4 regions of the Syntrophomonas sp. UBA1041 genome follow, and region 1 is predicted to be linked to each of the others. Evidence: riboswitches for the same ligand, from Rfam matches in the RefSeq annotation. Region 1 holds a riboswitch; each other region holds the start of a gene.

Region 1 (8,052 bases):
ATGATTGATAACGGCTGGTATGAAGAACCGTTTCGTATCGTCGACAGAAGGGATATAGAAGACCACCCCCAACATTAATAAACCGCGCTCGTTTATAAAGAACTGCTCGACGCTGCCCCCTTTTCTTCCGACCTATCAGCAGCCAGACTGCGCTCGTTTATAATCACTGCTCAATCTCATCATTATTCGAACTTCAATTATTTATAAATCGCCTTGGCGATAATCTACTCCTCAAATCCCTGACGGCCAGGGATTTTTCTCGGAAGTCTTCATCGTCTTTAATGGGGTAAAGGCAAAGATCAGGCCTTGGAATGATGAAATCCGGCCGGCGATTTATGTTGAAGAACTCATGATAGACAATTTAATCCTCCGGCAGCGCCTTAGCGCTTATGCAGTCAGCATCTTTCCCCTGTTCCGCAGCTTTATAAGCGTATCTATTTGTCATCCTATGTGGCATAATGAACGCGAAAAAGTATATAATTCATGATGAGGTACGTCATGAAGATCGGAATAGCGGCATTTTTTTTGAACCGCACCCATAGCGGCGGTAAAGAGCAGGTGTTTTTCAATCTACTCAGAGGATTTCAAGCCCTGGGCAAATCCCGGAATATTCATATTTTTGCCTACGAATACTCAGCCGGGGTCATACAGAGCAGTATCCCTGATGCTACCTTTACTTTCATCCCTTATAAGGATATTTGGGGGAAGAAAACACTGTCTGACTGCGTTTGCAACACCTTCAGGCTAAGCCGGCTGCTAAAAGAGCAGCACATCGGCGTGCTTTTTTTCCCGCATTATAATACCGGCCTGAAACAGTTTAAGATACCTACAGTTGTCCTTCCCCATGATATACAGAACATAATTAATGCCGATCAGTCTTCTTTAAGGGAGCGGATCATATATGGATTGCAATACTATTTCGATTTTAAGCTGAGAAGCAAGATTATTGCCATTTCAGATTATGACCGCCGGGAGATTGAGTACTACTATCCCCAACACAAATCCAAGCTAACCAGGATTTATAATCCCATTGATACCGATTTCATTCCCTCAACGCGGAAATACCACCGTAAAAGGCCTTATATATGCGCCATAAATATTGCTTATGTCCACAAAAACACCATTACCTTAATCAAAGCATTTGAGAAAATCATGGGACTGATCGAGCATAATCTTCTTTTGGTCGGTCGCTTGAATCGGGATACGGAATTCCTGAGAAATTACGTGGAGAAGAACCATTTGGGCGAAAGGGTTGAATTCACCGGGTTTCTGGAAGATCAGGAGCTTCACCGGCTGTTATGCCAGGCTTCATTGTTCGTAAATCCTTCGCTTTTTGAAGGTTTTGGGATGCCTGCCATCGAAGCCGCCATCCGCTGTATACCAGTAATATCGTCGATAACCGGAGCCTCCCCGGAAGTAACCCGCAATCTGTTAAACTATTACGAACCCGCCGATGATGCCGACCGTTTGGCGGAAAAAATTCTGGAAGTTTTGCATACCGAACCATCCCCGGCAAAACTCGAAGCCATCAAATGTGAGTATTTGGCTAATTACGCTTATACCAAAATCAGCGCTGATTATTATGAATTCCTGGGAGAACTGATGAATGAAGATCGCGGTTAATCTCACTTACCTGGCGGGCGGCGAACAGCCTGACGGAACCGGACAGTTTGCCTTAAATCTGTTTAAAGGCCTGCAGGCTATCGGTAAGTTGAATGATTTCCACCTGTTTGTCACCACTGCCTTCCGCCAAAAATGCCAGGATTTATTCCCGGAAGCTAAGGTTATCCCTATAGCCTCCATGAGACAATTCGGCAGTGTCAACAAATATCATTTCTTTTTGCAGTCGCTTTCCATCAACCGCTGCCGCTTACCTCATTTTCTAAATAAAGACCGCTATGATCTGCTATATCATCCCTTCTACGAGGTCGATGATTATATCAGTGAAAAAATACCTACGGTCATAACGGTGCACGATTTGTTCTTCAGGAATTATCCGCAGGGATTTAACCGTAATTATTTAAGGTATATAAAGTACCGCTATGAGAATGCGATCCGCCAGGCCGCTCATATTGTGGCGCCTTCACAGTTCGTCAGGCAGGATATTTTGAAATACTACCCTAATGCCCAGCCCGACAAGATTACTGTAGTCAATAACCCCATGTGGGGCGACGCTGATAATATCAGGGACTACCCACTGGAAAGGCCCTATATATTAAGCGTCAATTCCATACGCGAGCCAAAGAACCTCATTACCTTATTGAAAGCTTTTCAACTGATCGAAGATAAGGTGGAGCATCACCTGGTGCTTACCGGGGCGAAAAGAAAGCTCAGTATCGACCCCGAACAGTATGCGCAGCGGAATAATATCAAAAAATTGATTATGACCGGTTATGTATCAGATGAGCACAGAAATTATCTATACCGAAATGCCGCTCTTTTTATCTCACCTTCACTGCATGAAGGTTTCGGCATGACCCCGGTTGAAGCGGCGTTATGCGAAGTGCCGGTATTGACCACCCGCGAGACCAGCATCCCGGAAATCACCAGAAATCTGGTGAATTATTATGAACCTGCCCGGGACCACCAGGTCTTGGCCGAAAGAATACTTCATCTTCTCAAGAATCGTCCGCCCCAAAGCGAACTGCACCGTATCAAAAACACCCTGGCTCAGGAATATGATCCGCAGAGAATAGCAGCCCAATATTATGATGTTTTCCAGATGATGGTCAGCTCGGATTCACGCTGAGGGAAACGGGATTGATCATGATTTCGAAATCATGCGGTTTATATATTATTTATAGGAATATATTGAATTACAAGAAGGAATATCTTATAGACTGTCGAACTAGATAAGTGAATACGTCTGTGTATTTTGAAGACAGTTTTTAATGTCGGATAAGAACAAAATTCTTTTGTTGATAGGCTGAACTGTTTTTAAAATATTGGCGTCACAAGTGCAGCATAAAAGGAGGTGAGAAAGTGCTTTCAATGGCAGGGTTTATGCCAACCATCAAGTGTTGCGGGTGAGCAATCGCCCATGAGCCGGTGGTTCATCGTGTTTCAAAACACAATAGCGCAACTGGAGAATTGAATTCATGGAAGCCTTTCTTAACTGCTTCTGGCTGCCGACATACGACCCACGCCAATGCCTGCAACCAGCCTGGTTAAAGGTATATCTTGCTTCAGATAAGCCTTTCACGAAGCTTTTCTCCTCTCTCAGTTCATTGTACAAGCGATGTGTGCTTTTGCCCTGCGAACTTGCGTGTCCATTATATTCATGTTGAAAATTTGATATTTTTCAAAGCGTAGCTCCAAAGCGACTTCTCCTAAAGCTTCGGCCATGGGGATTTAGCCGACTTGGTTATATACCAGTACGGTAAATCTGGAAACGGGTTTGCCTCCCTTATTTGGAAAGGAGTCACTGGCCGAGAAATCTATTTGCGCTGCCCTGGTTTTGCTGAGCAGAACATTGGGTGTTGATGTGCAATGGGCGCCTTGAGGCGTTTCTGGACAGGGGAAGGAGCGTGCATTTGAATGCAAGTCATTGACAGGATTATCCATGGCAATGAAGGCCCTCCTTCTATTCAGATAGGAGGTTTTTTATTTGCTTATCCCTGGAATTATTGAAAGGAGTGATGGTAGTGGAACTCATTAAACTGATCATCAATGGGAAGGAGGTTGAAGCCCCGGCGGGGAGCACAATACTCCAGGCTGCTGAAAATGCTGGCATTCCTATTCCCAGGTTGTGCTATGATCCGGATCTGAGTCCTTTGGGAGCATGCCGCTTATGCGTAGTGGAAATAGAAGGTAACCGCCTGCTGCCCGCTTCATGTGTAACACCGGTATCACCCGGAATGATCGTGCACACTGATTCGCCTGCCGTCGTCGAGGCGCGCAAAACCATCCTGGAACTGCTCATCGCCAATCATCCCCTGGATTGCATGACCTGCGACAAGTTGGGTGCTTGTAAGCTGGCTGATTATTGCTACCAGTACGGCGTGAAAGAAAGTGCTTTCCAAGGGGAGAAACACAGCTATGCCATAGACGAAAGCAATCCCTTCATTATCCGGGATTTGAACAAATGTATTCTGTGCGGCGCCTGTGTAAGAGCCTGTGAAGAAATGACCGGCAAGGACAACCTGTCTTATCTGCATCGCGGCTTCCACCGTAAAGCCACCACCGCCGGGGATGTTCCTTACATTGATTCGGATTGCGTTTTCTGCGGGCAGTGCGTGGCGGTATGCCCCACCGGGGCACTGACCGAAAAGTCCATGGCCGGAAAGGCCCGCCGCTGGGATCTGGAACGGGTCACAACCACCTGCCCCTTCTGCGGCACCGGCTGCAATTTCGACCTGGCAGTAAACCAGGGCAAAGTGATCGGCGTGCTCTCCAATCCAGATGCTCCGGTAAATGGTCGCAGCTTGTGTGTAAAAGGACGTTTTGGCTGGGATTTCATTTACAATGAAAAGCGCCTTAAAACTCCGCTGATCAAGCGCAATGGTAAATTCGAGGAGGCTTCCTGGGACGAAGCTTTTGAGCTGATTGCCCAGAAGTTCAACGAAAACAAAGCCAAGAATGGTCCCGATTCCTTTGCGGCGTTAAGCTCAGCCCGCTGCACGAATGAGGAAAACTTCCTGGTACAGAAGTTCACCCGGGCTCATTTGGGTACCAACAATGTCGACCATTGCGCCCGCACCTGCCATGCTCCTTCAGTGGCCGGCCTGGCTAATTCTTTCGGCAGCGGCGCCATGACCAATATCATTGCTGAAATTTCTGATGAAGCCGAACTGTTATTCCTGATTGGCATCAATCCTACTGAAGCCTATCCGGTGGTCGGCTATAAAATGCGCCAGGCAGCGCGCAAAGGCTGCAAACTGGTGGTTTGCGATCCCCGTCGCACCGAACTGGCCGCTGAAGCGGACATTTGGCTGCGGCAGAAGCACGGCACCGATATTCCGCTGCTCAATGGGTTAATGCATATCATTATCAAAGAAGGTCTGGAAGACAAAAAGTTCATTGCCGAACGCACTGAAAATTACGAAGCCATGAAAGCGCTGGCCGCCGAATACACGCCGGAACGCGTCTCCGAGATAACCGGGGTCGCCGTGGAAGACCTCTACCGGGTGGCCCGCCTGTATGCCACCACTGACAAGGCCATGATCTTCTATTCACTGGGCATCACCGAACACATCTGCGGAACCCGCAACGTTATGAGCATTGCCAACCTGGCCATGCTGACCGGTCATATCGGCCGGCCGGGGGTGGGCGTCAACCCGGTCCGCGGACAGAACAACGTTCAAGGGGCCTGTGACATGGGCGCTCTGCCCAATGTCTATTCCGGCTATCAGAGTGTTACCGACCAGGCCGCCCGGGAAAAACATGAAAAGACTTGGGGCGTTTCCTTGCCTGATAAAGTGGGTTTGAAGATCCCGGAAATGTTTGAAGCCGCCCATGAAGGAAAAGTCAAGGCCATGTATATTCTGGGTGAAAATCCGGTTCTGACCGATCCCAATGCCAATCATATCAAAGAAGCCCTGGAACGGCTGGACTTTTTTGTAGTACAGGAACTTTTCCTGACCGAAACCGCCGAATTTGCGGATGTGGTGCTGCCGGCCGCCAGTTTCGCCGAATGCGACGGTACCTTTACCAATACCGAACGCCGGCCTCAGCGGGTTCGTAAAGCTATTGAGCCTCTGCCCGGGCAGGCCAACTGGGAAACCATTTGTCAGATGGTCACCCGCATGGGCTACCCCATGAGCTATAACCATCCCAGTGAAATCTGGGCTGAAATGGCATCATTATCTCCATCCATGGCCGGCATCAGCTTTGAGCGTATGGAAAAAGAATCCGTGCACTGGCCCTGCCCCTCCAATGATCATCCCGGTACGCCCATTCTGCATATCGGCAAATTTACCCGCGGGCTGGGAGGCTTCCAGCCCAATGAGCATATTCCTCCGGGAGAATTACCCGATGCGGATTATCCCATCTTGTTGTGCACCGGTCGGGTCATGCAGCACTATAATGTGACCACCCAATATTCAGCAGGCCTGGCCAGTGTATGGGATCGTGAGATGACCGAGGTCAACCCGCAGGAAGCTCAAAAATTGGGTGTGGTTACCGGCAGCCGCATGAAGGTTACGTCCCGCCGGGGTGAAGTGACCACCACCGTCTGGGTAACTGAGCGGGTGCAGCCCGGGGTCATCTGGATGTCCCACCATCATAGTGATACGCCCACCAATGAACTTACCAGTCCTTTTGTATGTGATATTGCCGGCACCGGTGAGTACAAGGTGTGCGCTGTAAAAATCGCCAAGGCCTAGGCAGGAGGCTGCTATGCTTAGAATAGCTTTAACGGAGGCAATCGGGCAATCACTGGGCCATGATATTACCATGATTGTGCCGGGTGCTGTAAAAAGGAGAGCCTTCAAACGGGGTCATGTTATCCGCCCCGAGGATATAACGGTATTGAAGGATCTGGGAAAAGAGCATATTTACGTCTGGGAGCCCGATGACTCCTCGGTGCATGAAGATGAGGCCGCATTGCGGCTGGCCCATATGGCAGCCGGTCCCGGTCTTACCTGGACGGCCCCCAATCAGGGCAAGGTAAATCTTCGGGCTGCTTATGACGGGCTGCTCAAAGTTCAGGCCGAACAACTGACCCGGATGAATCTCCTGAACGACATTATCTTTGCCACCTTGCACAATGACCGGGTGGTGGCCAAAGGCCAGATCGTAGCTGGCACCAGGGTGGTTCCGCTGGCGGTTGAACGCAGCATCATCGAAGCGGCGGAAAAGTTCTGCGTAGGCCGGACGCCTATTCTCACCGTAAAGCCGTTTTTCCCGTTATGGACCGCAGTGGTTACTACGGGCAGCGAGGTAAACAGCGGCAGGATAAGAGACGGGTTTGCCCAGGTCATTCGTCATAAGATCGCACCTTATGGAGGACGTTGGATGGGACAGATTATTGTTCCTGATGAACCTGAGCTGATCACTATGGAGATTCAGAACTTTATTGCCGAAGGCGCCGAGCTGATTGTGGTTACCGGGGGTATGTCGGTGGATGCCGACGATGCCACGCCCCGGGCCATCAAGGCTACCAAAGCGGAGCTTATCTTCTATGGCGCTCCGATTTTGCCTGGCTCCCAGTTTATGCTGGCTTACCAGGGACATGTGCCTATATGCGGTGTGCCGGGAGGCGCCCTGTTCAGCCGTAAGACCACATTGGATCTTCTGCTGCCGCGGATATTTGCCGGCGACCTGATATCCCGTATGGATATTGCGGCTATGGGCCATGGAGGTCTGTGTGGAGAGTGTAATATCTGTCATTTTCCCCAGTGTCCCTTTGGCAAAGCGACCTAATTCCAAGAGGTGTTGGTTGATGCCAGTTTGGAAGAAGCCCAGGCGCAGATTCTAAACCATATCCGGCTTTAGCAGCAGAAACCATTTTCATATTGGAGGCGGTGGGGGGCATAAGCGCGGTGAATTTGACTGTTCATGGAGATTCACGCAAATACAGGAGGTGAATAAATGTTGACAGTTTATCAAGAGATTATCAGTCCGTATCAATATCTACCCGGAGGTATTATTGAAGCCTATCACGCTATGCAGAAGAAGTACGGCTATATCCCGGAAGATGCTATCGCCGCTGCTGCGCAGGCCTTTAATATGTCCAAGGCTCAGGCCTATGGGGTGGCCACATTCTATTCCTACTTCAAGGTGGGAAAACGCGGCAAGAACGTGATCCGCATCTGTGAAAGCGCCCCCTGCCATATCGCCGGAGCCGATCAGGTTGTGGCGGCTCTGGAAAAAGAACTGGGCATTAAAATGGGTGAAACCACGGCAGATGGAAAGTTTACCCTGGAGTTTACCGAGTGCGTCGGACAGTGTCAGGCTACTCCGGTAATTACCGTTAACAGCAAGCCTTACGGGGATTTGACCGCCGAGAAAATTCCCGGTGTGCTGGCCGAATACAAGTAGTGAAAGGAGGGAAATCAATGTCTGAGGAAATGCGTGTCGTGCTGCGCAATTTTGGTAAAATTGATCCGCTCA
Region 2 (8,052 bases), on a different contig from region 1:
CATGACTGCCATCTGCTCGCGGGTGATGCTGTCGTCCGGCCCAAAGGTATTGGCATCGTATCCGGTAACTATACCCAGAGCATTAGCGATAGCTATCTCCTTTTTGGCCCAGTGATTGGCGGTGTCTGCAAAGGTCTTCTCTGATTCAGCCTCCAGCTTAAAAGCCTTGACCAGAACAGTGACAAACTCAGCCCGGGTGATGCCTTTATCCGGCCCAAAAGTACCATCTATATAGCCGGTTATAGCGCCCATAGCCACTAACTGCTCAATGTTGTCCTGCGCCCAGTGTCCGTTGATATCAGTAAGCTGTGGAATTTGTGGTTCCGCCGGGGGTTCTGCCTCACCAATCCGGTAGGTAAAACTCTCCACCGCGCTGCCTTCCAAGGACTTAACCTGTTGCGCTTCGTCATCGCCTTTAGTATAGGTTATAGCAGCCACTTGTCCCTGCACTGCTTTGGTTTGCAGAACTAATTTGATCTTTTCCGGGGTGTTGGTGTTTTCCACAGCAGTGACCGCAACCGGGGCTTCATCGACAGTCACTGCAAACTGTGCTTCGGTTCCGGCAGGATCAGCCATGGCTTGGTCAAAAGTTATACTTATATCGCCTTTATTACTGATTTCAGCCGTAACTAGCTGCGGAGCCTCTGCTGCCTCCGCCTCGGCAGTAGCAACAGTTGCACTGGGACCGTCATCTGTCCAGACCTCGCCATTGCCGGCCTCAACTTTAAAGATATAGGAAGTCCCGGCCTTTAAATCGTTCAGTTCAATGGAAACACCATCATTGACAGTTGCGGTTTCCACACCATCGACAAATACTTTATAAGCTGTGGCATCGCTGGCAGCAACCCAGGTCAAGGTTAAGCTGTCAGCTGTTATATCAGATGCAGTCAGTGTCGCTCCCTCGGGCCAGGCAGGAGGATTTGCAGCCGGTTTTTCTGCAGCTGCCTCGGCAACGCTGAACCGCCATACATAATCCTTCCCCAGAGTATCGCCGTTATTAGCCTGTATGGCAGCGCCTAAAGTAACGGTATAGTCACCCGGTTCCAGGTCAGTATTCTGCAGATTAAGCTCCAATTGTTTAAGTTTAGGCTGTTCCTGCTCAGTATAGGTGAAATCCTGAGCAATATCCAGACTGATAGGTTCGCCTCCTGCTGCAGCCAGGGTAACCAGGCCTTTACTGGCCTCCAAATTATTATCCAGGCCTTTGCCGAAATTCCACTGAAAGACAATATTTTCACTCTCTAAAGCTTCATTAACCTGAAATACAACCGCATCGCCATCACCACTCACGGCTGTTGCCGCCGGAGACAACAATTCTACACTCATGTCCTGGCCATATGCCGAGGACACATTGCCGACTACAGCCATCGTCAAGAATAGAATCATCATAAGTACTGTGGTGGACTTTCGATAAACTTTGCAATTCATTGATAATACCTCCCGCGTTTTAATAATTCTTTAATACTGTTTCCTTACTCACCTGCCTTAAAAAATATATTACTATGCTCTACCGCAGTTTCATGCCACGGTTATCTAGCTCTTGGCCGCCCGCATGCCCGTGCCTTTCAGCATTTTATCGACGGTAGCCTGATCTAACTGCCAGTCAAAGAACTCCTGATAAAAATCCTGGGTCGCTTTGACCATGTCCCAATCTTTGAATAGCTCGGGATAGGCCAGTTTTGCTGTCCACAAAACCGCCAGGGGGGTCTCCAGGGAAGAGGTATGACCCCAGCGGGAAATGCCGATGGGCAGCGGCAAAACCCGGTTATTTTTTACCGCCTGCAGCGGCCGCCAGTGTTCATGCTCCATAATATATCCCACCAGGTTGGGGTCGTTAACCAATATATAGTCGGGATTCCACAAGAGTATCTGTTCCAGGCTGGCATAATGATTGCCATCGCTGAACTTCAGACTCTGGCCCACTGACACGTTGGTAATCCCGGCCGCCCTGGTCCAATCCGCGGCCAGACTATCGGCGGTGTCGGTGCGGGTGGCTTCGGCCGTGGAATGATAGAGTGTGACTCTGTCCTTGTCTGGGACAGCCGTAACCCGTTTCTGCACCTCGGCAACGGTCTGCTGATAAAACTCGGTGTAGCGCTGACCTTCAGCTTCAGTGCCCAGGATTTTGGCTATCATTTGCATGGCGTATTGTTGTTCGGCCATATTGCCGTACTGCAGGGCAATCACCGGTATATTGACCTTTTTTAATTTATCCATTTCGGCTTCATTGCTGGTGGTATCGCCTTTGACAAAGACCAGCTCCGCTTTGCTGCTCAGTAATTCTTCGATATTTATTACTTCATTGCTTTTGGGTACTGGCAAACCCTTGAGGTGGGGAAACATTTCTACTAACAGGATATCTCGCTGCATTCCGCCTGAGGTCGCCACTATAGTGCCTGCCTTGCCATACATGGCTATGGCATAGCCTGCTTCCGGGCACAGGCAGGCGATACGCTCTGGATTAATCGGTACTTCTACCTGCCTGCCAATACTGTCAGTGATAATCTGAGTCGGTTTTTCAGCCGGTGAAGTGTCTACGGCCTTACCGCTGCAACCCGCTGCCGCCAGCGCTAAGAACAACAGCAGTAATACCAGGCTGATCCTGCGCCATTGCTTTAGCCGCTGCGTGGCTCTTGATGTGGTCAACGCTATACCCCCCTTAACTTTCTGAGTTAATTGTACATATGGGCACTACCTGTTTTAAATGCCCCCCATCATCAAGTCCGCAGTTTATGATGCGGGTTCTTATGCTGTAAAGCTCGCCCAGATTTTGCTCGGATAATACCTCGGATGGTTTTCCCAAGGCCATGATCTGCTTATCCTTCACCAGTGCGGCTCGGGTTTTGATCCCCTGGTTTTCAAAATAATAGCCGTGATTGGGTACATGTGTCGCCATCAGGACTGCCAGGCCGGTCTGCTTGACTAGTTCAACTACCGTTTCCAGTATTATCAGTTCGTGTCTGTAATCCAAATGGGCAGTGGGTTCATCCATTATTATCAACGGGCTGTTCTGTGCCAGCGCCCGGGCCACCATCACCAGCTGACCCTCTCCGCCGCTCAGCTGCGTATAGGGACGATCCTTCAGCCTGGAAACTCCCACCATATCCAGAGCCTTTTCCGCGATGGCCACATCTTCCTCTGAAGGCACATCAAACGGGCCAATAAAAGAAGCCCGCCCCATAAGGACAATATCCCGCACCAGATAGGGAAAGGTTTTTTGGTGCATTTGGGGTACATAAGCTACTTGCCTGGCAATCTGAGGTGCGGCCATATTATCGATGGGGCTGCCGTTTATTAAAACCTGGCCTGCATACGGCTTGAGCCAGCCCAAAATACAATCCAGAAGTGTGGTTTTACCGCAGCCGTTAGGCCCCAGCAAGCAGAATATCTCTCCCGGGTTAATATTGAAGCTTATCTTATCCAGGATGAGTGCCTGGGGATATCTGAAACTTACATCCCTGACCTCCAGCAATGGCGCCATCTTACCAGCCACCTCCTTTGGTCTTCTTTAACAAGTAGACAAAGAAAGGTCCTCCCAAAATGGCGGTGAGTATACCCAGAGGTATTTCGGAGCCGGTTAGGATTCTGCCAAAATCATCCACGATAACCAGAAATGTAGCCCCTAATGAAAAGCTCACCGGAATTAGGACGCGGTTGTCATTGCCTACCAGCATACGCCCTATATGAGGAATTACCAGACCGACCCAGCCGATTATACCGCTAACGCAAACCGCTCCAGCAGTGGCTAGTGTGGCACAGGCTATGACTATCCCTTTGTTTAATGTGGTATTTATTCCCAAGGAATGAGCCTCCCGGTCACCCATTGATAAAACGTTTATCCTCCACCTGATCAGAATTATTCCGCCCACTCCAACCAGCATAGGAATACCGGCTATCATGATATCACTATAGCGCGCGGAGGCTAGACTGCCCATCAGCCAGAAGACGATGGCGGGCAGTTCATTCATGGGATCGGCCAGGTATTTGGCCAGGGAGAGCAGGGCTGAAAACACCGATGACACGATCACTCCACCCAGAACCAGCATGATAGTGGGAGTGCCATTATATACCTTGCTTATGAAATAGCTTAAAATTACCGCAAAAATTCCAAAGGCAAACGCACAGGTGTAAATAGCTGCCACCTTATGAAAAAGGATTATGGCCAGTGCGGCCCCAAACCCGGCCCCAGAACTGACCCCTAAGATACCCGAACTGACCAGGGGATTACGAAACAATCCCTGAAAAGCCGCCCCGCTAATAGCCAAACAGCCACCCACCATAGCCCCCAAAATGGCCCGGGGCAGACGGATATCCCAAACTACGGTCTGATAAATATCTTCGATATAGCAAGGCTGCATGGTAATACGGCAGCCTAGTATGTTTATAACGGTGGCAATATCAACCGGATAGCGGCCGATTAACAATGAAACCAGAATTACCAGGAAAGGTGCCGCAATAAAGAGCAAAAACATCCATATCTTTTTCGTCACAACTCACCCCAACACGCTTTGTTATATTTATTGCGGCAATGATCAGGCAGCGTCACTAACACTGAATCTAATATGGCAACTCATTAGAGGCCGCGGCGTTTTCTGTAAAACCACCAGGCCCCCAGCCCGGCGACAGCGACGATAACCAGGTCGACGGCAATTCGCTTGTTCCTATATTCCTTCTGTTCGGCAACATCTTGCTGGCCTGGCTGAACCTGCTCTTGTCCTGCCGTAGCAACAGTTCCGGATTCTGTTTCCTGTTGGGTCATGTCCGGCGGGCTGCCCTCAACGGTCCCAGAAGGAGATGATTCTGAAGGAGCAGCCGCTTGCGGGTTTGTGGGTGGTGTAGCTGAGGGTGACGATGCCAGCTCTCCAGTCTGCTGAACCGGCTGTTCACCTGCTGCGGCACCGGCTGTGGTAAAGGTAACCGTAGCCTTTTGGCCTAAAGTAACCCCGCTTTTAGACTCCATATTGGGAGCTATTTCAATTCTGTACAGAGTGCCTGCCTGGAGCTTTTGCAAAGGCTTTACAATGGCGTCATTACGTTTCTCCCGTTCCACCTGATCATCTGCCATGATCACTTCAATAGGTATGCGGGTGTTCCCCGTCCACATGGAAAAACAATTTCGGTTGCTCTCACGAACCGTCATATAGCACACATTTTTGTTAAAGGTAATTTTAATCTCAGGGGTAAGGGTTATACCAGTAGAGCCATCAGCCGGAACTACGCTTTCAATGACCAGAGGCTGCTGCTTTCCTCCACCGGAACCATCCCCATCGCCGTCTCCGTCAGCAGCCGCCGCAAAACCGGGTAAGAGCAAACAAAACAATAGCGCAATACATAACGACCAATGGATTTGCTGGTTTTTTCTCATAATTCTACCCCCCATGAATAATAAAAGTCAGTTGCAGAAAACAACTGACTAAGCACCACAAATAAGGCCTGGACATAGTGGCACTGGTCTAGTTTCCTTTCCGCATCGGGAGGCATAGCCGTTTCCCGCTATACCCTGTCGGTCAACTGTCCATGGTTTATCTTTAGGTACAGTAACTCGAAAACCGAACACAGCATTATTCGATTTTATACATCAACCATTCGACATAATTGTTATATTTCCTTTTTGGAAAACCCGGCAAAATGTAGGGAAGCGGCTTGCATAACCTGCCCTGCCTTGCACTTTACGCTTACCGTTTTGTATGCCACCTGGTTAACCTTTGTGCCGGTAGTCTTATTCAGAGGAAAAAGTTGATCTATCCAGCGATAGTCTGGTCAGTATCTTTTTATCTTTTGCTGCCAGGATTACCGCCGTATCTGTGGCTAAGGGAATAAGCCCGGTTGCGTATAGTTTCAGGCCATCGAGTTCTTTTATAGCCCATTTTGAGGAGAAGACTTTTCCATTGTAGGTATTGATGAACATATTTAAATCGAAAAGAGCTGCCTTTAAAGGATAGTGTTCCAGGAAGAAATCGTGGATTAATAGCAATCCTCCGGGTTTTAGACATTCGGCGGCCCTATCCAAAAGGACAGCGGCCTCTGCTTCTGAATAGGCGTGAATGATGTTGGAGAGAATTACCAGGTAATAGCTTTCCTTATCTACCGGCCATGTTTCCAGAACATTGGCCTCACAATAGTCGATCCTGCCTCCCCATTGCCGGGACGCCATTAACTCCCGAGTGTATTCCAGCACTTCGGGGAGATCCATAAGAGTAGCCTTCATGGCGGTAAATTTTTCAAGAAAACCGGCGGCAACGGCCCCGGAACCAGCGCCTACGTCGAGAATCTCGCCCTCCATGTTTAGACCTTCGAAAATGGCAAGCAGCTCCTCAACTTTAGTCCTGGCCACTCGATCCATGGCCTTGATATATTTTCTTATTCTATCCCGTCGTTGATCCGGCTGGTCTGAGCCAAAATCCACTCTCCCCCCTTTTCGGAGGCATTTGCTAAGGCCTTGCCAGCTGGCAGTGAGCTGCTTCCGCCATAGAATGGAATCTCCCTGATAATACCGGGAATGCAGAACCAGGTATTTACTGGACATTTTGGTATTGCAACAGTTACTCCCCTGACAATTTATCAATCCCATCGCACCGAGGGCCTGTAAGAACCGCTTTATAGCACCTGCGCTCAGGTTGAACTTCGCGGCAATTTCTTCAAGAGGTTTTCCATCAGGTTCAAGGAAAGTAAAGATTTCCATTTCAACCGCATGAAACAGCACTTCCGAGAACCAATACCCCGTAGCCAGGTCCTCCAGATACTGAGGACCGGCATCCTGAGGATCATGATTAATAAAGGCTAAGGAAGTCATTATGCGATCACCCCCGCAGTATTCCTGCTTACCCCGGCATCCTCGAAGGTAAGCATTTTGCCTATTACTTGTGCGGCCGACTCTACGATGTTCATGGCCAGGGCCGCCCCGGTCCCTTCCCCCAGCCTCAGATTCAGGTTTAAGAGCGGTTTAAGGCCCAGTTCCTCGAGCATAAGACGATGTCCGTATTCCAGGGATTGATGGGCAGCAATCATATATCCCCAAGAATCAGGGGTCAGTTTTTTAGCCAGTAAAGCTCCGGCGGAGGATATAAAACCATCTATGATAACCGGGACCCTATGGTAAGCGGCGCCGAGAATAAGGCCGGCAATACCCCCTATTTCAAACCCCCCCACTTTCGCCAGCACATCCACAGCGTCATTGGCATCGGGTTGGTTTACCACTAAGGCCTTTTCAATAACCCGGATTTTGTTTCTTAAAGCATCGTCGCCAAGTCCGGTACCCCGGCCGGTCACGTCACAAACGGAACAACCTGTAAAAGCAGCCAGTATGGCGCTGCTGGGGGTGGTGTTGCCGATACCCATGTCTCCGGTGGCCAACAGTTCAACCCCTTCCCCAACCAAGCGGCCGGCAATATCGATGCCGGCTTCTAATACCATTTTGGCCTCTTCACGGGTCATTGCGGGGCCCCTGGTCATATTTCTGGTTCCATACCCCGCCTTATAGGAAAGGATTTGACCTTTTTCCACTAATTCGCTGAGATCGGCGGCCACGCCCATATCCACCACGACTACCTGGGCGCCCGCCGCCTCGCCCAGCACATTGATGGCCGCTCCACCGGCTACAAAATTGGCCACCATCTGGGGCGTGACTTCCCGGGGAAAAAGACTGACCCCTTCCTCCGTCACTCCGTGGTCTCCTGCCATAGTGACCGCCGTTTTTTTTCGCACTGAAGGCTTCAAGGTCATTTTGATAGCAGCCAGCTGCTCGGCCAGGTTCAATAACTCCCCCAGACTGCCTTGCGGAATCGCCAGGTTATCGAGATGCTTTCTTGCCTTTACAGCCCATTCCTCGCTCACCGGTTCAATACGGCTAATTACTTCTTCCAGTTTTAATCCCATTTGGCTTGCCTCCTCTCTTCTTAAACCCCCGGGGCAGCGGGAGACGCTCCCTGGTCGTGCTTGCGGTCTTTATTTTTTAATCTGCCAGCATTATGGATAATATCAGCAGAGTCAAAACCTCAATACATTCACTCATGCTGCCCAGGGTATCTCCGGTCATACCGCCGATCTTGCCTG
Region 3 (6,510 bases), on a different contig from region 1:
CCCATGTGATCACCCCCAGAAAAGTATACCAGAAAGGAAATAATCGCACAATATTATTGTGCGATTATGATAGGTAAGATGTACAGTTTACATTTGTTATTGTGCGATCTCTTAAAAAAATCTACTTAGCATCACTGCTCATTTTCCTCCGGAATACAATGACAGCTAATGCCAGTATACCGGTTGCGTAACCAATCACCCACCAGAGGTCCGGGAAAATGGCGGCATAATTGCCTGAAACAGCGGCCCTGGCGGCATTAACCGCATGCACAAAAGGCAGTGCGTCAGCCACAGTCTTGAAGGCTCCTCCCACCAAGTTCAGATCAAACCATGTGCCACTCAGCCAGGCACTCAAATTAGTCAGCAATGCGCCGCAAATACCGCCAACCTGTTTATCATTAAGCAGACTGCCTGCCAGTAGTCCGATAGCAATAAACAGGACTGCTGCGGGAATGAGCGTTATAAGTGCGATCAGTACATTGACTTTCACTGCCATGCCCAGGAAAAATGCAGCGCCAAAACAGGCCATACTCTGCAAAATCGCCATCGGAAAAAGCGGCATGGTATATCCCAGAATAAAATCAGACGCCGACAGGGGCGAGGCAAATAAACGCATCAGAAATGATGTACCCCGGTCTTTGGCGATTAAGGTGCCAGAGAAAAGAGAGATAAAAGACAGGCCAAAAACTGCCAGACCAGGAGCAAGTTTTTCAATTTCAAACAGGCTGACTGGAATATTTGCCTGAATAGCAGAAAGCAGCAGCATCAAAACCAGGGGAAACCCAAGGCCAAAAGCCAGATTGAGCGGATCTCTGAGCAATTCTTTACGATTGCGTGCAGCAAATGCCAATGATTTCATAATTCAACCCCGCTTTCAGCAGCCAGCGCTACAAATGCATCTTCGAACTTTTGCGTGTGAGTGCCAGCCATCAGCTCCTGGGCAGTTCCAACTGCTTTGAGTCGGCCTTTGGCCATGATGGCAATTCTGTCTGACAATGCCTCGGCTTCTTCCAGATAATGTGTTGTCAGAATGATCGTTACTTTGCCTTTCAGACTGCGGATTACGCCCCACAACTCACGTCTGGCCAAGACGTCCAACCCTAGAGTCGGTTCGTCCAAAAACAGAATCTGGGGATCTGAAATGAGAGCCATGGCGATACTGAGCCGCCTCTGCCATCCTCCGGAGAGTGTCTTCGCCCTGTCTCTGGCAATATCGGACATACCAAAGCGCCGGATCATTTCGTCCGCCTTTTCGGCCGCCTCTTTCTTGCTGCGGCCGTATAAGCGCGCAATAGTCTCCAGATTCTCTGCGACAATCAGGTTAGGGGCAACGGCGGTTTCCTGAGGGGAAATATTGATTTTGCTCTTGACAGCATACGGATCACTGACGATGCTGTCGCCAAGCAATTGCGCATCGCCGCTGGTCGGTTTGCTTAGGCCACAGAGCATCTTAATTGTGGTTGTCTTACCGGCCCCATTGACACCCAGCAAAGAAAAAAGCTCACCTTGCTCAATTGTCATACTCAGTCGATCAACAACAGTGCGTACACCATATTTCTTGGTTAAATCCGTGGTGATAATTGCACTCATTCTTGCTCTTCCTCCGGTTTTCCCTGTGCTGCGAAAATGGCGTTAGCAAATTGTATAAACTCTTCGTTGCGCACAATAGCAATGCCCCGCTCTTTGTCGGCAAGCAGCAGCAATGTGTCGCCGGGCTTAATATTAAAGATATCCCGCGCTCCTTTTGGAATTACGATTTGCCCTTTCTCCCCCACTTTAACAGTGCTCATGAATTTTCCATCTGGTCTCTCCATTCAAAACACCCCCATTTATGGCGTTGTGCAGCCGATGTCCGTCGACATTATTACCCCAACTTAGACTGGGGGTCTAGTTGTCGCGGATAATGCGATCCGGATTGCGATGCGGCCAATTTGCCCTTACTAAAGTTTTGCCCAAATTTCTCGTATAACCAGTACAACTTGTATTACATGCATATTCTAGATAACTTGTATGTCTTGTATAATTTGTATAACTTGTGATACTCACATTCTACCTTCATCCAGCCTTACTGTCAAGCCCGACAACCCAGAGTAGAACCGCCAGCCAAACTGTAAAGGATATTGGCTGTGGGGCAGCGAATCATCGTATGCAAAAGTTGCATAGTCTTGAGTACCAAAAAAATAAAAATTGACAAACCTTCTCCGAGCTATGTCGCCTGCAGTCGCAAGGATATGGCGTCATAGCCGATAGGGTGCAATTGGAAACGGTTGCGCCTCCCTTTTGGAAAGGAGAGTGGGCTATTTGAGTTTTCTAAAAATCGAGCCGGGTTAAGCGCAAATACCATGCGTTAGCCTGGCTTTCTGTTTTCCGTTTTCATTTTCAACCTTTTGGAACACACGGAAAACCAGACTGCAAACGCAATTTTCTAACGGCACTAACATCATCAAGCGTACTCAGGCTAAGTACCTAGTAAACAGTTGAGGTGAAAAATATTGCCTAATGGAATTTTTAAAATCAGCAAACCGATGAACGAACCGGAATTAACATATACGCCCGGAGGCCAGGAACGGGATGAACTTAAGAAACACCTTGCCCGGCTTGGAAAGAGTGAGGTTGAAATACCTCTGGTTATCGGCAGCCGCAAAATATATACCGGCCGAACTGCCAAATGCGTTATACCCCATCGCAAAGACTGCGTAATCGGTACATTTCACATGGCTGGCGAGAATGAAGTGCAAGAAGCGATCAAGGCTGCGCTTGCCGCGCGCCGGGAATGGGAATCTATGCCCTGGGAGCATCGTGCCGCTATCTTTCTTAAGGCAGCTGAAATAATCGCCGGTCCTGGCCGCAGTACGTTGAACGCCGGCACAATGTTATGCCAGAGCAAGACAGCCCATCAGGCGGAAATTGATGTAGTCTGCGAACTTGCGGATATGCTGCGTTTCAACACATATTTTATGAACGAGATTTATGCTGAACAGCCAATCTCGGCGCGAGGTTCCTGGAACCGTATGGAGTACAGGCCTTTGGAAGGTTTCGTGCTGGCGGTGACACCTTTTAACTTTACTTCGATAGCAGGCAATCTGCCTACCAGCGCTGCCATCGCAGGAAATGTGGTGCTTTGGAAACCGGCTTCTTCCGCGGTGTATTCTTCCTATCAGGTAATGCAGGTTCTTCAGGAAGCCGGTCTACCCCCCGGAGTCATTAACTTCATCCCCGGTCCAGGCAATATAATCGGAGAAGGCACTTTTTCACATCCTTGGTTTGCCGGTTTGCACTTTACTGGATCCACGGCGACATTCCAATCGATGTGGCTTTCGGTCGCCAAAAACCTGCCTAATTACCGTTCTTACCCCAAGTTGGTTGGGGAAACTGGCGGCAAGGACTTTGTGTTTGCCCATCCTTCCGCTGCTATTGAACCGCTGGTAACCGCTCTGGTGAGAGGTGCCTTCGAGTTTCAGGGACAGAAATGCTCGGCAGCTTCCCGGGCATATATTCCCTGCAGCATCTGGCCTGAAGTAAAAAAGCGACTGATCGAAGAAGTCAACTCAATCAAAATGGGCGACGTTGAGGATTTCACGAACTTCATGGGAGCAGTGATTGATGCCGGTGCCTATCAGTCGATCAAATCATATATCGATTACGCCAAACAATCAGGCCAAGCGGAGGTTATCTGCGGTGGCGGCTGTGACGACACTGTTGGCTACTTCGTCCAACCAACCGTAATAGTGACGACCAACCCTCATTTCAAAACCATGGTGGAAGAAATCTTCGGCCCGGTATTAACAATTTATGTCTATCCGGATGAAAGCTTGGACGCCGCTCTGGATCTATGCGATTCCACTTCAATCTACGGGTTGACCGGCGCTGTTTTTGCCCAGTCTCGTAGTGCGATCGTTGAGCTTGAAAAGCGCTTGGCGCACGCTGCCGGCAACTTTTATATTAATGATCGCCCTACCGGAGCTGTCATTGGCCAGCAGCCTTTTGGCGGTGCCAGAGCTTCCGGTACCAACGATAAGGCCGGATCCAAACTCAACATGCTACGCTGGGTCAACCCCAGGACTATCAAAGAGAACTTGAACCCGCCAATCGGCTACCGGTATCGGTTCATGGATGAGTCATAAGTCACATATCTGTTCTTCCTTTTCCGGCCTGCCTGATCTGTCCAATCTGTACGGCCTGTCAAGCAGCCTTTTTAATCTGGCAGCTCTGTGATAAAATAGGTATAAGAAATCCTTGGGGAGTGAACGGAATGGAAGATTCCAAAGTAGCCGTGATCCTGGAGGATCTCAGATCACAGTTTAGGGTGTTCGGCGAAGGGTTGCAGACGCTCAATGAAAAGTCCGACAGAATAGATCGAAAACTGGAGGCGCACATCGAGGAAAACCGCCGCCAATTTGATCAAAATACGCTGGAGCACCGACAGATTGCACAGGACCTTCGGCAAAATGCGCAAGAGCATCGCCTGATGCTGCAAATGATCAAGGAACTAAACGAGGAGCAAAACAAGCTCAAACAGGCAAAATAGCAGCTTTTGTGCCCTCCTCAAGGACAGACTCCCCAACTGCGACATGACCTTGACTGGACCACGACCTTTACAATACTCGGCACACAGCAATAACCGCCTTGAAACCGAAGAATGTTGGCTTCAAGGCGGTTTTTCATTCAATTATGCGCATACTATTCACGATGCATTGATCCCAGCCAAGGCACTGGAGGATTAATCGTGAAACTTGCGGATTTAATGGTTAAGCGACGTAATCCCTTTCTTGCCACTGCCCGGCTATCCGGGATCCTGTGCAGGCGCAGAAGCTATTTCAAAGGCCGCCGCCATGATTGCCGCCAAGCCTCTCACGAACGATCTGCGCGTTCTGCGCGATCGGCGCGATCAGCCAGGCCCTCCCGCACTCTTTCAAACAAATACGGTTGAATTGCCGGATAAGTCAATTTCTCGGGCAGATTATCCGCCACGATAATCTCCTTGATTTCCATCTCTTTCGGCAATTCACCCAGAGCGTTCACTTCGGCAAAGAAGAGCTTTCCGTAAGTTTTGACTCCATCCCGAGTAACCGAATATACGCAAACCGGCGCTAGAGCGAAATCAGCGGCACCAGTCTCTTCCTGCAGTTCGCGCCTGGCCGTATCATTGATATCCTCGCCAGGCTCCCTGTGTCCGCCGGGGATTTCATATGTATCGCGGAGTTTGTGACGGCAGAAAATCCACTGGCCGCGATAGCGCGCCGCAATAACAGCAAACTTCAGCTGATCATTAGCAATGTGGATCGCGTCATCTGAGTTATGAAAGTTGATTATGATACTCATCATTTTACCTCAGCATTGGGGACTTTGATAAATGTCTTTCCATTACAATCCCAGTCGTAATTGCCAGCAACCGTAAACTGGCTCCCCGCGCCTGTAAAATCAAATTTCAGGGTGACCGGAAATGAAATCAATTCAAACTGATCGTCGCCGATATATTTCATAGGCATATAAGGCCAAAATAAAGAGGTATAGAAACACTTAGCGCTATCGTCAAATCCTATCTTCCAGAGTCCTTTGCCATCCTGAATCCGGTAAGCACCGCAATACTTCTCAATTTGTGGCAGGGCAGGCTCTTCCCTGCGAAACTGGTATCCGGCTGCCTCTGTGATTTCGCGAATATACTGTTCCCATTGTTCCTCTGTTGTGTCTACTTTTAACTTGGCACAAGACAACTGGGCAAATGTTTGTTCCATTTGTTCCTGTTCATATAATAATCCCTCAAAAATGCTGACGCCGTCATCCTCTTCGGCATGCGGGTGCGCTTTAAGATAACCGGATGGCAGCGGAAGCCCAAGTATTAAATCCCGCCAACGTTCGCCGCGTGCTTTAAACGCTTTTTCAAAGCTTGCTTTCAGATCTGGCCTGTGCAAAAAGACAATCAATGGATTAAGCGGTTGAATTATCTCCAGGATTTGACCGAAATAGTTCATAATCTGCTCTGCATCCCAAACACTTTGCAGGAGATACCTGTCTACTGAATGCAGCAAGCAACCCTCCATAACAAAGACCTGGCCGCTTTGCCTGATAATTTCGGTCAGCCTGCGCCATTTATCCAGCATCAACTGCCGGTTTAATTCCATGCCATCCAATGAGTTTATGTCGCCAGCTTCGAACTCGCCTTCTCTGATCGGATGCTTTTCACATTCTTCATGAAGCCAGCAGGCTTGATCCTGATTAACAAGTTGTTGGTACACACTCTTTGATATTGTCGATTTCCCGACCGTTGAATGTCCGTCAATGATAATTAATTGATGCCGCATTTTTTGCCTCCGTTTTTAGAGCCCCAATTCTCCATCTATTGATTCTCCGCGTTAGCCCCTCCTACCCGAGATAATACCGGGGCTTGCCCTTGGATTTGTTCTTATACTCAATGGCTTCCTCCGGACAGCCGCAGATGCAAGCCATGCAATGGGTGCATTCCCCGCCCCACTCTGGCTTACCTTCCAGCAGCTGAATATTGTTCAGCGG
Region 4 (8,052 bases), on a different contig from region 1:
TTCCCATGCTTACTCTTGCCCAAAAAATACATCCTGTTTGGGGACTGGTCTATGCAGTTCTTCTGCTTTGCGGAATGTTTGGGAGTTCATTATCTTGTCTTTTTGGGGTAACTTTCCGCATCAAGAAAATCAAAAATATAAAGGGAAGCATTCTGATACCAGTATTGATGGTGGCGGCTTTCATGGGGAGTATTGCCGGCTTTAAAGAGCTAATAGCCATTGTCTTACCCGTCTGCGGCTATTTTGGGTTCTTTGCCATGATCGGTATCGTCATGCATTTTTTATCATTGCAGCAGAAGAGAATAAAGTTTGACTTTGATCATTGACAGGGTGGAATGGCCAACCAGCCGTCTCTGCTCCCTGGTGTTCGAGTTTGGCAGGAAATCGGCGGGCACAGCCGCAGGGATGGCCTTGTTTTCCAGCCCGCTGCCCTCTGCTGAAAAAAGCGGTCTGAATGGAAGCAGACCGCTTTTTCGCAATGTGTTGGTGCAGTTTTAATCAACTGGTTTCTTTAAGCTCAGCATACCACTTTTGGTTGTGATGGGCGGTAATTTCAGCATCGATATAGCCGTCCAGCATCATCGAAGCAAACTCCACTCTGGATTTGGGATGGATGGCTGCCAGGAAGAAATGGCCGCCGACTAATAAGATCATAATGATCGCGGTCCAAAAATGCACATTATAGCAAAAGCCCAGGAATGCCGGCGGCAGACTATGGCGCCATATCCACATGGGAAAACCGGTCAGTATGATCAGAATACAACCGAAGATGATCATCACTCCCAACATTTTTTGGCCGGCATTGTATTTATCCTGGGGAGGAGCTTTATCCACCTTAATAAAAGGGAGATATCCACCCATTACTTTTAACCATTGAAAATCTTCTTTGGAAAAGTGGGTTATGGTGTCAATGAAGCGGGAAAACCGGTCAAAATTCAGCAGAATATAAAGGGCGGGGGCAGCGGTAAAAACGACTCCGGCCCATCTGTGCACCAGCGAAGCATTGCCGAATCCGCCGAATATATTGCCGATAATATTGATATCCCAGTAAAAACCGACACCAGTCAGACCAAGAATGGTAAAAGCGATCAAATGCACCCAGTGCATGGTCCGGGTTTGGGCACCGTGTTTTAAGACCTTGCCTTTAGTACTGCTCATTCGTTTCCCTCCTAATTATGCAGCTTCATGGGCTCCGCTTTTCAACTCAGCGATGAAATCGGGGATGTCTTGGCCGTATTTGGTATGCAGCAGATGATGGGCCTTTTCGCTAACCGGCTTTACTTCGCCCGGCGAAAGAAAATCCTTGTAAATCTGGGCGATTTCCGGATTTTCATGCGACTTTCTGAGGGTCATCTTTTCATCCAAAGCATACATTCCGGCGGCTCTTTTTTCAATGTAGTCGGTGTTGGCAGCCAGAGCATCAAATCCCAATTTACTGAAAACACCGAGGAATACGGCGGCCACGGTCAGCATGCCCGCTCCCTTAAAAAACTGCCGTCTGGTCATGCCTTCACTTTCGGTGAAAAACTTCATTCCCTTTCCCTCCTAAATCATTTCTCTTCGGATGGGCTGGCCACCGCCGTTGATACACCCTCCGGGACAGTTCATGACTTCTATAAAATGATATTTGCTGCGACCTGCCAGCACATCCTCAATCAGCTTGCCAACATATTTGGTTCCGGTTACGATAGCTACATTGACAGGCAGGGTTTTGCCCAGAGACTTGACGGGTATCTCCACCGTCGCCTCTCTGACCGACTGTAGGCCTCTAACCGCCTTGAATTCAACATTATCCAGTGACTGGCCGCTCAATAATTCATAGGCGGTTCTTAAAGCCGCCTCCATGACACCGCCGGTTACTCCAAATATGGTGGCCGCGCCGGTTGAAGAACCGATCAGGCTATCCGCTGCTTCCTCGGGAAGATTCAGGAATTCTATGCCGGCATCTTTGATCAGCTGGGCCAGTTCTCTGGTGGTAATGACCACATCGACATCTTTATATCCGCTGGCGATAAACTCGGGACGATCACATTCATACTTCTTGGCGGTGCATGGCATTACCGAGACAACATACATATTCACGGGATCAACATTCAGTCTTTCAGCAGCGTAAGTCTTGGCCACCGCTCCGAACATCTGCTGGGGAGATTTGGCCGACGACAAATGGGGCAGTACAAGCGGATACTGATCTTCAGCATATTTGATCCAGGCCGGACAGCAGGAAGTGAACTGGGGCAGCGGCCCGCTATGTTCGTTGCCGGCCACCCCCAGGGCGTTGAACACCCGGTTTATTAATTCGGTTCCTTCCTCCATGATGGTAAGGTCGGCGGCAAACTCGGTGTCATATACCTGATTGAAACCGAGTCTGCGCAAAGCGGCATGCATTTTGCCTTTCACATTGGCGCCGGGTTCCAGGCTGAACTCCTCGCCCAGGGCTACTCTAACCGCGGGCGCTTCCTGAACCACCACATACTTCTGGGGATTGGCGAGAGCCTTCTTCACCTCATCAACCCGGCTGACATCCTCGATCTTGCCAAAAGGGCAGCTGATCAAGCATTGTCCGCAGTTGATGCAAAGATTATGATTGATTTTGTGTTTCTGTCCCAGCAGTCCGCTGATGGCGCCGGTGGGACATATGGACGTGCAATGGTCACAGGCTTTACAATCGCCGGTTACATTAATGATGCCTTGGATTACTGCTGTACTCATATCCTACCTCCTTTTGATGAAGTACTGTAACCTGGGTTTAAATCATAACACCTCCTTCATATCGGGCTGGACGGTTCATCTTGTTTCTCAACCTCCCTTTTATCAACATGCATCAAACCAATATGCAGATAAGCCCCATCAGGAGCGTTGTTGGAGATAGACCCGTCAAACCATGCTTTGACGGGTTAAACAGATTTGGGGGAAATAGAATAAAAAAAACCATGAAAGCGCTGCCCCTTAGGGGTAAACCTTCATGGTTTTGTTCACCTAAAAAATAGAATTAACTAATGAAAATAGATATTCTTCTGAATGCCGGATGTATCATTTGATATCATTAATTCTCAGGGCCGGGGTCTGAAACCGGTCATAGACTGTTTCAGAATTCAAAAAGCCAGACCTTGCAAAAAGGGCTGGCTAAAAGGCAAATCCAACTAAAGCCTTCCTACCGGACTCCTTTCCACAATGGGAGGCCCAACCGTTTCCCGTTGAACCCTGTCGGTCTCAATACCATATCTATTCAGGCAATGAGACTCGGAGAGTGAAGACTGAAAATTATTATTCATTACTTATTCGTAATCATACACCTCCTGGAGATCTCATGCAATAGTCAACCGGGGCATCATCCCCAACCTGACCGATCATCATGGGGAGACGCGGCAGATCATCTTGGAAAAAACAAACAGGCCGCCCCGGCTGTCAGGACGGTATTCTGCCAAAGCAAGCCCGTGCTATAATGGGGAGAACACCATGCGGTGTCAAGATACATAGATAAGGGGAGAGTTCATTGAGCTTTTTAACCGTCGATCAGACCAAATGCAAACGCGACCGTATTTGCGCCGCCGAATGTCCGGCCAGACTTATTGTATTCAGAGAACTGGACGCCTTCCCGAGATCAGTAAAAAGAGCCGAACAGTTTTGCCTGCGCTGCGGCCATTGTGTGGCGGTTTGTCCGCACCAGGCCATATCTGTAAAAACCGTAAATTCCGTTGATTGTGTGCCGGTTGATCCCGGTCTGCTTCCTGCCCCCGCTCAGGTGGAGCATCTTTTAAAATCACGGCGCTCTATCCGCAGTTTCAAAGACAAGAGCGTTGATCGTGCCATCCTGGAAAAACTAATTGATGTTTCCGCTTATGCCCCTTCCGGCCACAACATGCAGCCGGTTCATTGGCTGGTCGTTGCAGATAAACACCAGGTGCGCCATATTGCAGGCCTGGTAGTGGATTGGATGCGCTATATTATCGAACATATGCCCCAGATAGCCGCGGTGATGCACATGGAGGCCGTGTGCTATGCCTGGGATAAGGGGATTGATACCATATGCCGCAATGCTCCGCATCTGATTATAGCCCATGCGCCTGAAGATATTCATGTTTCCCAAGGATCTTGCACCATAGCGTTGACTTATTTGGAATTGGCGGCGTATTCTATGGGCGTAGGCGCTTGCTGGGCCGGATTTGTCGGGGCGGCTGCCGAAACCTTCCCGCCACTTATGCAGGAATTGGCCCTGCCCGAAGGCCACAAGGCTTTTGGCGCTATGCTGATAGGCTACCCCAAATACCAGTATCACCGGATACCACCCCGCACCGCGCCACGGATCATTTGGCGATGAACCTAGGCCTGCTTCGTTCTCCCGCGCGCCCCACTTGTTGCTGGAATGAGAAACCAGTATGATAAAAAAAAACTATTGAGTTTAAGGGGATGAGGGTTTGGCCATCCGTTATATAATGGGGCGCTGCGGTCAGGGCAAGACCCGGCAGGTAATGGCTGAGATCCGGGAGGAGCTGAATCTCAACCGGGATGACCCCGTGATCCTGCTGGTGCCGGAGCAGTTCACCCTGCAGGCCGAGCGGGAAGTGATCAATCAACTCGATCTTCCCGGCATAATGAGACTTGAGGTACTGAGCCCCAGCCGACTCGGCGCCAGGGTCTTGAATGAAGCCGGGGGGCGCACCCGGGTTCTTCTCAGCCAGCAGGGGCGATACATGGTACTGAAAAAGGTGATCTCCGCTTGTGAGGAGCAGTTCACGGTTTATCGCCAGGCCTGCCGGCAGCCCGGCTTCATCGAGCAATGCAGTCAGATCCTGGCTGAATTAAAAGGATCCGCCGTGGACAGCGGGGTTCTTTATGAATGCGCCCGCAGCCTATCTGACGATACATTATTAAAAAGCAAACTGCATGACATTTCTCTGCTATACCATAAATTCAACGCTCACCTCCAGGATCATTATGTGGACAGCGAAGATTATTTAAATCTGGTTATCGAACGCTTTCCCCAATCGCGTTTTTTAAGCCGGGCCCGGGTTTGGATCGACAATTTCACTACCTTCTCGCCCAGCACCCTGAAGCTGATTGAACAGCTCATGAAAACCGCTGTTTCCACGGCCATAAGCCTCACCATGGAGTTGGGAGGCGAGGATCGGGACCGGGAAATTTTCGCGCTTTCCCGCTATTACTATAGCCGCTGGCATGATCAGGCTAAAAATGCGGGTTTGGAAGAACATATAATTACGGTCAAGAACCCCGGCAAGCTCAGCCCTGAACTGATGCACCTGGAAAGAGAGCTTTACGCCTATCCCCACCGCACTTTTCCGGAGCAACCCGCCGCTATTTCCATTGCGGCGCTCCCCAGCCCGCAGGACGAGGTAGAGGCACTGGCGATGAGGATCCTGGCCCTGGTGCGGCAAGGGGCGCGCTATCGGGATATTGCGGTTATCTGCTCCGATACCGCCGCATATTCAGGGCTGATCAAGAGGATTTTTGACGAGTATAAGATCCCGTACTTCCTGGACGATAAACGCAGTATTCTGCACCACCCCCTGGTTGAGCTGATGCTCTCCGCCCTGGATGTATTGACCAGGTATTATCGTTTGGAGGACGTTTTGCGCCTTATAAAAACCGGACTGACTCCTGTAGAAACGCGGGATTGTGACCGTTTGGAGAATTATGCCTGGCGTTATAACATTAGAGGACGCGGCTGGTTGGAGCCCTTTACATTGGGTGAGGAAAGCCTGCGGGAAGAGATGAATCTCTACCGCCAGGCATTGGTCAATCCTCTGCAGTCGCTGGCCCAAAAAGTGCAGGCTGAATCCTCCTGGTCACAAATAGCCCGGGCCTGGTTTGAATGGCTGGAAGAGATGCAAATTCCACAAGGCCTGGAAACCTGGGTTGAAGAATTGATCTCCCAGGGACGCTTCGAACTGGCCAGTGAGAACAGCCAGATCTGGAATGTTTGCGTGGAGGTTTTGGATCAGATTGCGGAAGTCCTGGGGGGAGAGGATACCGATCTCAAGGAATTCCGTCAGGTGCTGGAGGCGGGCCTGGCCTGTTCTGACCTGGGTTTTATCCCCTCAACAGTGGATCAGGTTCTGGTGGGAACTGCCACCCGTTCTATAAACCAGCGGAGTCAGATTATGTTTGTGGTCGGGGCGAATGACGGCATGCTGCCCCGGGGCAGCCTTTCCGAAGGAATATTCTCGCTGGACGAAAAAGAGATTCTTCAGTCCCACGGGGTGGAAGTAGGATTGAGCAATGATCTGCTGTCAATCGAAGAGGATTTCTTGATTTATGCCGCACTTTCTCAGGCCGAGGAGGCGGTGCAGTTTTCATACAGCCTGGCCGACTCTGAGGGCAAAGCCCTGCGGCCTTCATTGTTGATAGACCGCTTAAAACAGATTTACCCCGGCCTCACGGTGAAGGTTGAAACCATGGACGCTGCCCAGGCTGAAGATCATTACCTGTTGTCGGCCGGCAGCAGTTATAAATACCTGGTCGAAAGCCTGCGCCAGGCCCTGGACGGAAAAACCGTGTCTCTGCGCTGGAAAGCGGTATATGACTGGTATAAAACCCAACCCGATTGGCAATTCCAAATGACCCGGCTGGAGGAGGCTCTGCTGTTCGGCAATCTGCCGGGAAAAGTGGATAAGGCTCAGTGCAGGCGGCTTTATGCTGCCTCGTCCCAGGGCAGCGTATCCCGGCTGGAGCTTTATGCCGCCTGTCCTTTTGCACATTTTGTCCGCTACGGGCTAAGGCCCCTGGAACGCAAGACCTATGAGGTGGAGGCCCCGGATGTGGGTGATCTTTTTCATCAGGCCATACTTGATTTCGCGGTCGAGATGCGCGCCAAGCAGCTTGACTGGAAGGCCTTGAGCGCAGATCATTGTCATGATCTGATGGACGAGGTTATGGAGCGGTTGCTGCCCCGGCACGGGGAAGGGGTATTTATGAGCACCCACCGCTACCGCTACCTGGGGCAGCGCTTGAAGAGGATCGGGCAGCGCGCGGCCTGGACCCTGATCCGTCATCTGCAAAGCGGAGATTTCAATCCTCTTGGATATGAGATGCGCTTCGGGCCGGGAGGAACCTTCCCCGCAGTGGCAGTGGAACTGGCTGACGGCGAAACTCTTCTGCTGGAGGGGCGCATCGACCGGGTGGATGTCTACAAGCACGGGAAAGACGCCTACGTGCGCATCATCGATTATAAATCGGGACCCCGGGATTTAGATATGAACGACGTATATTACGGTTTGAGCCTGCAGCTCATTATCTACCTCATGGCGGTTCTGCAGGGCCTGCACAACCCTGACGGGATGATCCGCCCCGGGGGCATCTTCTATTTTCATATCGACGACCCTTTGATAGAAGCCGACCGGGATGTAGTGGAAGAAATCGAAAAAAAGCTGGCCGCCCGCCTGAGACTGCGAGGCCTGGCCCTGGAGGATGCCGAAGTGGTCAGGGCTATGGACCGGGATATACGGGGATATTCACAGGTGGTGCCGGTGGGGATGAGCGGGGAAGGAGGCTTCTACAGCAATTCCGCGCTTCTGACCCTGGATCAGTTCGAAATTATTCTCCAGCATGTGCAGCATCTGGTCAAGGATATGAGCCAAGGGATTATGTCCGGGGATATAGCGATTGCCCCCTATAAGAAGGGGAATAAAAAAGCCTGCAGCCATTGCCGCTACCATGCGGTGTGCCACTTTGACAGCCTGTTTGCCGCCAACCGCTACCGGCAGCTGGCTGCAGTTGACCGTGATCAGCTCATGGAACGGATTTACTCCGACTCGGAGAGGAGGGGATCATCATGAGACAGTGGACCGCTGAACAACAACAGGCCATCAGCCTGCGCAACCTCAATCTGCTGGTATCGGCCGCCGCCGGATCTGGAAAAACCGCGGTCCTGGTGGAAAGGGTGATTCAGCTCATTTTGCAGGATAAAGCGGATATCGATCAGATGCTGGTGGTTACTTTTACTAAAGCGGCCGCCAGTGAGATGCGGGAGAGGATCAGCCATGCCCTTTTGGAAGCCCTGCACGAGCCCGGCCCACACCTGCAGCACACCCGCCG

Evidence for each region. Region 1 has a riboswitch for molybdenum cofactor ahead of fdhF (formate dehydrogenase subunit alpha). Riboswitches for the same ligand answer to the same signal wherever they lie in the genome.
Region 2: linked by a shared signal. The riboswitch ahead of B2633_RS12035 (Ig-like domain-containing domain) and the one ahead of fdhF (formate dehydrogenase subunit alpha) in region 1 are both predicted to bind molybdenum cofactor.
Region 3: linked by a shared signal. The riboswitch ahead of pruA (L-glutamate gamma-semialdehyde dehydrogenase) and the one ahead of fdhF (formate dehydrogenase subunit alpha) in region 1 are both predicted to bind molybdenum cofactor.
Region 4: linked by a shared signal. The riboswitch ahead of B2633_RS11760 ([FeFe] hydrogenase, group A) and the one ahead of fdhF (formate dehydrogenase subunit alpha) in region 1 are both predicted to bind molybdenum cofactor.

What each region holds. Positions count from the first base shown of each region.
Region 1 is NZ_DCEA01000107.1:30,868-38,919, reverse strand. It holds gene B2633_RS15780 (DUF3231 family protein) at 1-78, shown strand, start outside; gene B2633_RS15775 (glycosyltransferase family 4 protein) at 499-1,623, shown strand; gene B2633_RS15770 (glycosyltransferase family 4 protein) at 1,607-2,749, shown strand; gene B2633_RS15765 (hypothetical protein) at 3,220-3,345, opposite strand; molybdenum cofactor riboswitch at 3,301-3,437, shown strand; gene fdhF (formate dehydrogenase subunit alpha) at 3,645-6,323, shown strand; gene B2633_RS15755 (molybdopterin-binding protein) at 6,337-7,362, shown strand; gene nuoE (NADH-quinone oxidoreductase subunit NuoE) at 7,531-7,980, shown strand; gene B2633_RS15745 (complex I 51 kDa subunit family protein) at 7,998-8,052, shown strand, end outside.
Region 2 is NZ_DCEA01000078.1:255-8,306, reverse strand. It holds gene B2633_RS12055 (S-layer homology domain-containing protein) at 1-1,428, opposite strand, end outside; gene B2633_RS12050 (ABC transporter substrate-binding protein) at 1,534-2,646, opposite strand; gene B2633_RS12045 (ABC transporter ATP-binding protein) at 2,660-3,481, opposite strand; gene B2633_RS12040 (FecCD family ABC transporter permease) at 3,483-4,490, opposite strand; gene B2633_RS12035 (Ig-like domain-containing domain) at 4,574-5,365, opposite strand; molybdenum cofactor riboswitch at 5,443-5,560, opposite strand; gene B2633_RS12030 (methyltransferase) at 5,720-6,793, opposite strand; gene cobT (nicotinate-nucleotide--dimethylbenzimidazole phosphoribosyltransferase) at 6,793-7,875, opposite strand; partial or broken gene B2633_RS12020 (adenosylcobinamide-GDP ribazoletransferase) at 7,952-8,052, opposite strand, start outside.
Region 3 is NZ_DCEA01000087.1:3,433-9,942, reverse strand. It holds gene B2633_RS12810 (ABC transporter permease) at 122-859, opposite strand; gene B2633_RS12805 (ABC transporter ATP-binding protein) at 856-1,590, opposite strand; gene B2633_RS12800 (AbrB/MazE/SpoVT family DNA-binding domain-containing protein) at 1,587-1,814, opposite strand; molybdenum cofactor riboswitch at 2,188-2,307, shown strand; gene pruA (L-glutamate gamma-semialdehyde dehydrogenase) at 2,526-4,124, shown strand; gene B2633_RS12790 (hypothetical protein) at 4,253-4,528, shown strand; gene B2633_RS12785 (NUDIX hydrolase) at 4,852-5,322, opposite strand; gene B2633_RS12780 (P-loop NTPase family protein) at 5,322-5,972, opposite strand; partial or broken gene B2633_RS12775 (EFR1 family ferrodoxin) at 6,364-6,510, opposite strand, start outside.
Region 4 is NZ_DCEA01000074.1:5,887-13,938, forward strand. It holds gene B2633_RS11740 (YkvI family membrane protein) at 1-326, shown strand, start outside; gene B2633_RS11745 (hypothetical protein) at 310-498, shown strand; gene B2633_RS11750 (formate dehydrogenase subunit gamma) at 499-1,158, opposite strand; gene B2633_RS11755 (iron hydrogenase small subunit) at 1,174-1,533, opposite strand; gene B2633_RS11760 ([FeFe] hydrogenase, group A) at 1,546-2,709, opposite strand; molybdenum cofactor riboswitch at 3,144-3,260, opposite strand; gene B2633_RS11765 (nitroreductase family protein) at 3,494-4,318, shown strand; gene addB (helicase-exonuclease AddAB subunit AddB) at 4,416-7,793, shown strand; gene addA (helicase-exonuclease AddAB subunit AddA) at 7,790-8,052, shown strand, end outside.